One region of the Streptomyces sp. NPDC051452 genome, then DNA from elsewhere that is predicted to be linked to it. Evidence: riboswitches for the same ligand, from Rfam matches in the RefSeq annotation. Region 1 holds a riboswitch; the other holds the start of a gene.
What was found. A riboswitch is a leader RNA that binds a small molecule or an ion and turns the genes downstream of it on or off. The one in region 1 is predicted to bind thiamine pyrophosphate.
Positions count from the first base shown of each region.

Region 2: another riboswitch for thiamine pyrophosphate. It lies ahead of thiC (phosphomethylpyrimidine synthase ThiC); the one in region 1 lies ahead of ACIBA9_RS34095 (thiamine ABC transporter substrate binding subunit).

Region 1 is NZ_JBITEB010000021.1:45,119-48,531, forward strand. It holds gene ACIBA9_RS34090 (ABC transporter permease) at 1-68, opposite strand, end outside; gene ACIBA9_RS34095 (thiamine ABC transporter substrate binding subunit) at 116-1,198, opposite strand; TPP riboswitch at 1,280-1,387, opposite strand; gene rlmN (23S rRNA (adenine(2503)-C(2))-methyltransferase RlmN) at 1,416-2,522, opposite strand; gene ACIBA9_RS34105 (CDP-diacylglycerol diphosphatase) at 2,835-3,413, opposite strand, start outside.
Region 2 is NZ_JBITEB010000022.1:26,948-30,360, forward strand. It holds gene ACIBA9_RS34680 (YibE/F family protein) at 141-1,658, opposite strand; TPP riboswitch at 1,739-1,916, shown strand; gene thiC (phosphomethylpyrimidine synthase ThiC) at 1,909-3,413, shown strand, end outside.

The sequences.
Region 1 (3,413 bases):
CCGCGGCCGACGATCGCGGCCACGGGCCAGGCGAAGAACAGCGCGAAGAACGCGACGGGCAGGGCCATCAGGCCCAGCCGTGCCGCGCTTGTCCGGCCGCCGCTCCGGCGCGGGGCTACTTCAGTACGAGTGACGTCCACGTCTTGACCCACTGGTCGCGGTCGGCGGCGATCTTGTCGGGGGCCAGGATCTGGGGGTCCGCGGCCTGGGGGCCGTACTTCACGAACTCCGGCGGCACCTGGGCGCCCTTGCGCACCGGGTAGACGAACATGTTCAGCGGCATGTCGTCCTGGAACTCCCTGCTGAGCAAGAAGTCCAGGAGCGCCTTGCCACCCTTGGCGTTCCGCGCGTTGCTCAGCAGTCCGGCGTACTCGGTCTGGCGGAAGCAGGTCCCGGCCGACACCCCGGTCGGGGCGGTCGCGGGCCGCTTCTTGGCGTAGATCACCTCGGCGGGCGGGGAGGAGGCGTAGGACACCACCAGCGGCCGGTCGCCGCCGGCCTTCCTGCCCTCGGAGGAGCCGGAGAACTCCTGGTAGTAGGCCTGCTCCCAGCCGTCGACGACCTTGACGCCGTTGGCCTTGAGCTTCTTCCAGTAGTCGGGCCAGCGGTCGTCGCCGAACTTCGCGGCGCTGCCGAGCAGAAAGCCGAGGCCGGGCGAGGAGGTGGCCGCGTTCTCGGTGACCAGGAGGTTCTTGTACCGGGGGTCGGCCAGGTCGGCGAAGGTCCGCGGCGGGGTCAGCTTGTGCTCGCTGAAGTAGGCCTTGTCGTAGTTGACGCAGATGTCGCCGGTGTCGACGGGCGTGACACGGTGCCTGTCCTGGTCGACCCGGTACGGCGGCAGGACCAGAGCGGAGTCCTTGGCCCGGTACGGCTGGAACAGCCCGTTGTCCAGGGCCCGGGAGAGCAGGGTGTTGTCGACGCCGAAGAGGACGTCGCCCTGGGGGTTGTCCTTGGTGAGGAGGGCCTTGTTGACGGCCTGTCCGGCGTCGCCGTCCTTGAGGACCCTCACCTTGTACCCGGACCGCTTCTCGAAGTCCTCGAGGACGTTCTTGGAGACGGCCCAGGAGTCGTGGCTGACGAGGGTCACGGTCTTGGCGTCCGTGGCCTTCACGGTGCCGCCCGACCCGCACCCGGTCAGGGCGGGGAGGGCGGCCAGGCAGAGCCCCGCCGCCACGGCCACGAAGGTCTTGTTGTGCACTGGATGTCCTCCTGGGGGTTGGCCAGGAAGAGACGCGGCCCCGCCCGGGCTCCACGAGGGGACCCGGGCAGGGCGCAACAGCATGAGTGATGACCGAACTTCCTACCCAGAATGACCTGGGCGAGGTTCAGAGGGTCTGCGGCCCGATCGCCGCACTCTCAGCGCTGTGGCGCTCCCCTGTCGGAATATGAAGATATGTGGACTGGACCCGGCCAGGTTACCGCTCGGTGGCGGCGAGCTGACCACACGCCCCGTCGATCTCCTGACCACGGGTGTCCCGGACCGTGACCGGCACCCCGTGCGCGGCGATTGCCTCGACGAACGCCTTCTCGTCCTCCGGCCGGGAGGCGGTCCACTTGGAACCCGGCGTCGGGTTCAGCGGGATGAGGTTGACGTGCACCGGCCTGCCCCGCAGCAGCCGGCCGAGCCGGTCACCGCGCCAGGCCTGGTCGTTGATGTCCCGGATCAGCGCGTACTCGATGGACAGCCGGCGGCCGGACTTCTCGCTGTATTCGAAGCCGGCGTCCAGCACCTCGCGCACCTTCCACCGCGTGTTCACGGGGACGAGGGTGTCGCGCAGTTCGTCGTCGGGGGCGTGCAGGGAGATCGCGAGCCTGCACTTGAAGCCCTCGTCGGAGAACCGGTGGATGGCCGGCACCAATCCGACGGTCGAGACGGTGATCCCGCGCTGCGAGAGCCCCAGTCCGTCCGGGGCGGGGTCGGTGAGCGCGCGGATGGAGCCGACCACGCGCTTGTAGTTGGCGAGCGGCTCGCCCATCCCCATGAAGACGATGTTGGACAGGCGCGCCGGTCCCCCGGGCACCTCGCCGTCCCGCAGCGCCCGCATGCCGTCCACGATCTGGTGGACGATCTCGGCGGTGGACAGGTTCCGGTCCAGGCCCGCCTGCCCGGTGGCGCAGAACGGACAGTTCATGCCGCATCCCGCCTGCGAGCTGATGCACATGGTGACCCGGTCCGGGTACCGCATCAGCACGGACTCGACGAGCGTGCCGTCGAACAGCCGCCACAGCGTCTTGCGCGTGGTCCCCTGGTCGGTCGACAGATGCCGGACGACGCTCATCAGCTCCGGGAACAGCGCCTCGCGCAGCTTCTCGCGGGAGGCGGCGGGGATGTCGGTCCACTGCTCGGGGTCGTGCGCGTACCGCGCGAAGTAGTGCTGCGAGAGCTGCTTGGCGCGGAACGGCTTCTCACCGATCTCGGCCACCGCGTCCTTGCGCTCGGCGGGCGAGAGGTCGGCGAGATGCCGCGGCGGCTTCTTGGCTCCGCGCGGGGCGACGAAAGTGAGTTCTCCGGGTGCAGGCATAACACGTCCAGTGTCGCAGATCATCGCCGGGGGCCCAGGCCAGAGCGGGGTGGGGGTGGTCACCCGCGGGCGGCGACTGTCAGCGTTGGTCGACCTCGGACGGCCCAGGGACGGCCCGCACCCGTCCGGCGTCGTCGATGTTGATGCGGAAGGCTGTCGTCCGCGTGTGCCCGGCCGTACGGCCGGGCACACGCGAGGAACGACCTCCTCCTACGCGGCGGTGCGACGGGCGGAGCGCTGGGAAGGCCCGCCGTGGTTCCGGTGGGCCTTCGTGGGCGTAGGGGTCCTGTGCGGAGTCTTCGTCCTCTTGGCTCAGTTGTACACCAGCAGGTAGTCGCAGGTGCTGGTGCCGTTGTGGAGGGAAGTGTCGCTGTTGAGGACGTAGAACGATCCGGCGAAGCCGGCGGTGGTCATCTTGGGCACCACGATCAGGGTCTGGTCCGCCATGTTCAGGCCGGACGGCACCACCACATAGCGGTAGAGCAGCGTGAAGAGGTTCTGCGCGAGGTTGGGGAGTTTGAGGATCCGGTAGGTGCGGTCCCCGCTGCCCGGGGGGCCCGAGACGGCGGACTGGTTGGCCGGGGCGTTCCACTGCGAGGGCTGGGTGGCCAGACGGCCCATCGTGTCGAGTTCCTGCAACCGTCGCTGGGTACTGGCCCGGACACCCGCCATGTGGATGTGCAGCTGGTCGAAGCGGCGGGCGCCCTGCGAGTTGATCCCCAGCCCGATGTTGGGGTACTGCACGGGGAAGCTCCCCCCGCTCCGCGCGTTCTCCCACGCGTCGTTCCAGTAGTTCTCCGCCCCGGAGGTCTCCAGGAACGGGCATTCGATGCCGGTGATCCGGCAGGTGGGGATCAGGAGGTAGTTGTGCTGGTTCTCCGGCTTGCCGTG
Region 2 (3,413 bases), on a different contig from region 1:
GTGCAGGAACGCTTCTGCACCGGAAGGGCCCATGCGGGCGGCGAGGCGCGTCCTAGAGCCGGAGCCGGCCCGGAGCCAGGCCCGGCGCCTGTACCCGAACCCGAGTTCGCGCCCGAGCTGACGACGGGCCCCGCCGGGGGTCACCGCTTACGGCGGTGGCCTCTGCCGGTACGAGCCGGAAGGGGCTGTGCCGCGCCGGCCCCCGGCCTGCCTGTGCCGGGCCGGTCGGCCGACACCACCAACGCGGCGAGCGCGGTGGTGAGCGGGACCGAGGCCACCAGGCCGATCGATCCCACCAGCGTCCGCACGATCTCCTCGGCGACCAGTTCACTGTTGGCCACGGCCCCCACGCTGCTCTGTGCGATGGAGAACAGCAGCAGCAACGGCAGCGCGGCACCGGCGTAGGCGAGCACGAGCGTGTTGACGACGGACGCGATGTGGTCACGGCCGATGCGGATGCCCGCCCGGTACAGCCCGCGCCAGCCCATCGAGGGATTGGCCTCGTGCAACTCCCAGACGGCCGACGTCTGCGTCACCGTCACATCGTCTAGGACGCCGAGGGAACCGATGATGACGCCGGCCAGCAGCAGGCCGCTCATGTCGATCGATGGATACAGGCCATGGATCAGGCCGGTGTTGTCGTCCGTGTTTCCGGTGAGGGCGGCCCAGTCGATGAACTCCGAGCCGAGGAAGCCGATCAGTAGGAGGGAGGCCAGTGTGCCGAGCACCGCGACCGAGGTGCGGGCCGACAGCCCGTGGCACATGTAGAGCGCGATGAGCATGATCGCACTCGCCCCGACGACGGCCACCAGCAGCGGATTCGCCCCCTGAAGGATCGCGGGCAGGATGAACAGGGTCAGCACCAGAAAGCTCACGGCCAGCGCGATCAACGCCATCAGTCCCCGCAGCCGCCCGACCACGACGACCGCGACCGCGAAGATCCCCGCGAGCAGCGCCATGGGGAACTTCCGGTTCACATCGGTCACCGAATACTGCAACTCCCGTGGCGCCGAGGGCTCGTAGGCGACCACGACCTGCTCGCCCTGGTGCAACTGCCGCGGCTGGTCGGGCTGCACGATCTCGGTGAACGTACGGCCCTTGTCCTTGCCGGTGTCGACCCGGACGGTCGCCCTCTTGCAGGTGCCGCCCGCTTTCCGTGCCGCCGGATCGCCCTGAACGGCGGTGGGGTCACCGGTGGTCGTCCCGCCGGAGGCGTTCACCGACTTGCAGCTCACCTCGACGACTTTGGTGACCGTCGCCTGCTGGGTCTGGCGGTCGAAACCGACGCCCGTGCGCTTGTGGGACGGCGCTCCCCCGGGCCAGAGCACCACCAGACCGACCAGGACCGCCGCGGTGAACGGCACCAGGATCGCGGCGATGACCTTGCGCAGATGCTTGGAGACGGGCGCGGCGGGCCCATGGCTGTGACTGTGGCCGTGTGAGTGCCCACTCCTCTGGCCGCCGCCGGAGCCAAGCTCCTGCCTGCTGCCGTCGCCGGAACCGTGCTCGTGCGTGCTGCCGTCGCCGGAGCCATGCCCTTGTCCGTTGTCGCCGGGGGAACCGTGGCCCGCGTGACCGCGTTCACCGTCGTACGCACCGGCCGGCCCCGAGGCGCCGCGGCGGCGCGGCTCGGGTGGCTGGTAGGGGTACTGCTCCATTCTGGTCACCACCCGATCATCGCAAGAAGGGCCGGGGCCCACTGTTCACCGCACCACACATGACGCTAGCGTGGAGGCACCTTTGCACACGCGGGAGCTCGGAGCACCGGGCTGAGAGGGCGCTGACCTCCGTACACGCGATGTTTCACGTGGAACGAACGACGTTCCGCGGGAAGCGTCGTCAGACGGACACCGCTGCGTCGACCGCCGAACCTGTTACCGGGTAATGCCGGCGTAGGGAGTAGGTCTCATGACCAACAAGGACGCACGCACGCCTGTCTCCGTCCAGGACGAAAAGTCCGAGGAGGCCGGAACGTCCATCGGCTGGCACAAGGCGTATGTCGAGGGCTCGCGTCCCGACCTGCGCGTGCCGGTCCGTCAGGTGCACCTCACCAACGGGCAGTCGGTCACGTTGTACGACACCTCGGGCCCGTACACCGATCCGCTCGTGGACACCGATGTCCGCAGGGGCTTGGCCCCCTTGCGGGAGAACTGGATCATCACTCGCGGCGACACCGAGGAGTACGCGGGCCGGCCCGTCCGTCCCGAGGACGACGGAATCAAGCACACCTCACCGCGCGGCGGCCTGCGAAACCTGGACGCGGTGTTCCCCGGCCGCGCGCGTCAGCCGCGCCGGGGCCGGGCCGGCACGGCGGTGACCCAACTCGCCTATGCGCTAAGGGGCGAGATCACGCCGGAGATGGAGTATGTGGCCATCCGGGAGAACGTGGCGCCGGAAGTGGTCCGTGAGGAGATCGCCGCAGGTCGTGCGGTGCTGCCGGCCAACGTCAACCATCCCGAGATCGAGCCGATGATCATCGGCAAGCGGTTCCTGGTGAAGGTGAACGCCAACATCGGCAACTCCGCGGTGACCTCCTCCATCGAGGAGGAGGTCGAGAAGATGACCTGGGCCACCCGCTGGGGCGCCGACACGGTCATGGACCTCTCCACCGGCCGCAACATTCACACGACCCGGGAGTGGGTGCTGCGCAACTCCCCCGTCCCCATCGGCACGGTGCCGCTCTACCAGGCCCTGGAGAAGGTCGACGGCCGGGCCGAGGAGCTGACCTGGGAGATCTACAAGGACACCGTCATCGAGCAGGCCGAGCAGGGCGTGGACTACATGACCGTCCACGCCGGCGTGCGCCTCGCCTACGTACCGCTGACGGCCAACCGCAAGACGGGCATCGTCTCGCGCGGCGGCTCGATCATGGCCGCGTGGTGTCTGGCGCACCACAAGGAATCGTTCCTGTACGAGAACTTCGAGGAACTGTGCGAGATCCTCGCCGCCTACGACGTCACGTACTCGCTGGGCGACGGTCTCAGGCCGGGGTCGATCGCGGACGCCAACGACGAGGCGCAGTTCGCGGAGTTGCGCACGCTCGGGGAACTCAACCGGATCGCCAAGCGTTTTCACGTACAGACCATGATCGAGGGCCCGGGCCACGTCCCGATGCACAAGATCAAGGAGAACATCGACCTTCAGCAGGAGATCTGCGATGAGGCTCCGTTCTATACGCTCGGCCCGCTGACCACCGACGTCGCACCGGCCTACGACCACATCACCTCCGGTATCGGTGCGGCGATGATCGCCTGGTGGGGCACGGCGATGCTCTGCTACGTCACGCCCAAGGAGCACCTGGGCCTCCCGAACCGGGACGACGTCAAGACGGGCGTCATCACCTACAAGATCGCCGCGCACGCGGCCGACCTCGCCAAGGGCCACCCGGGCGCCCAGGAGTGGGACGACGCGCT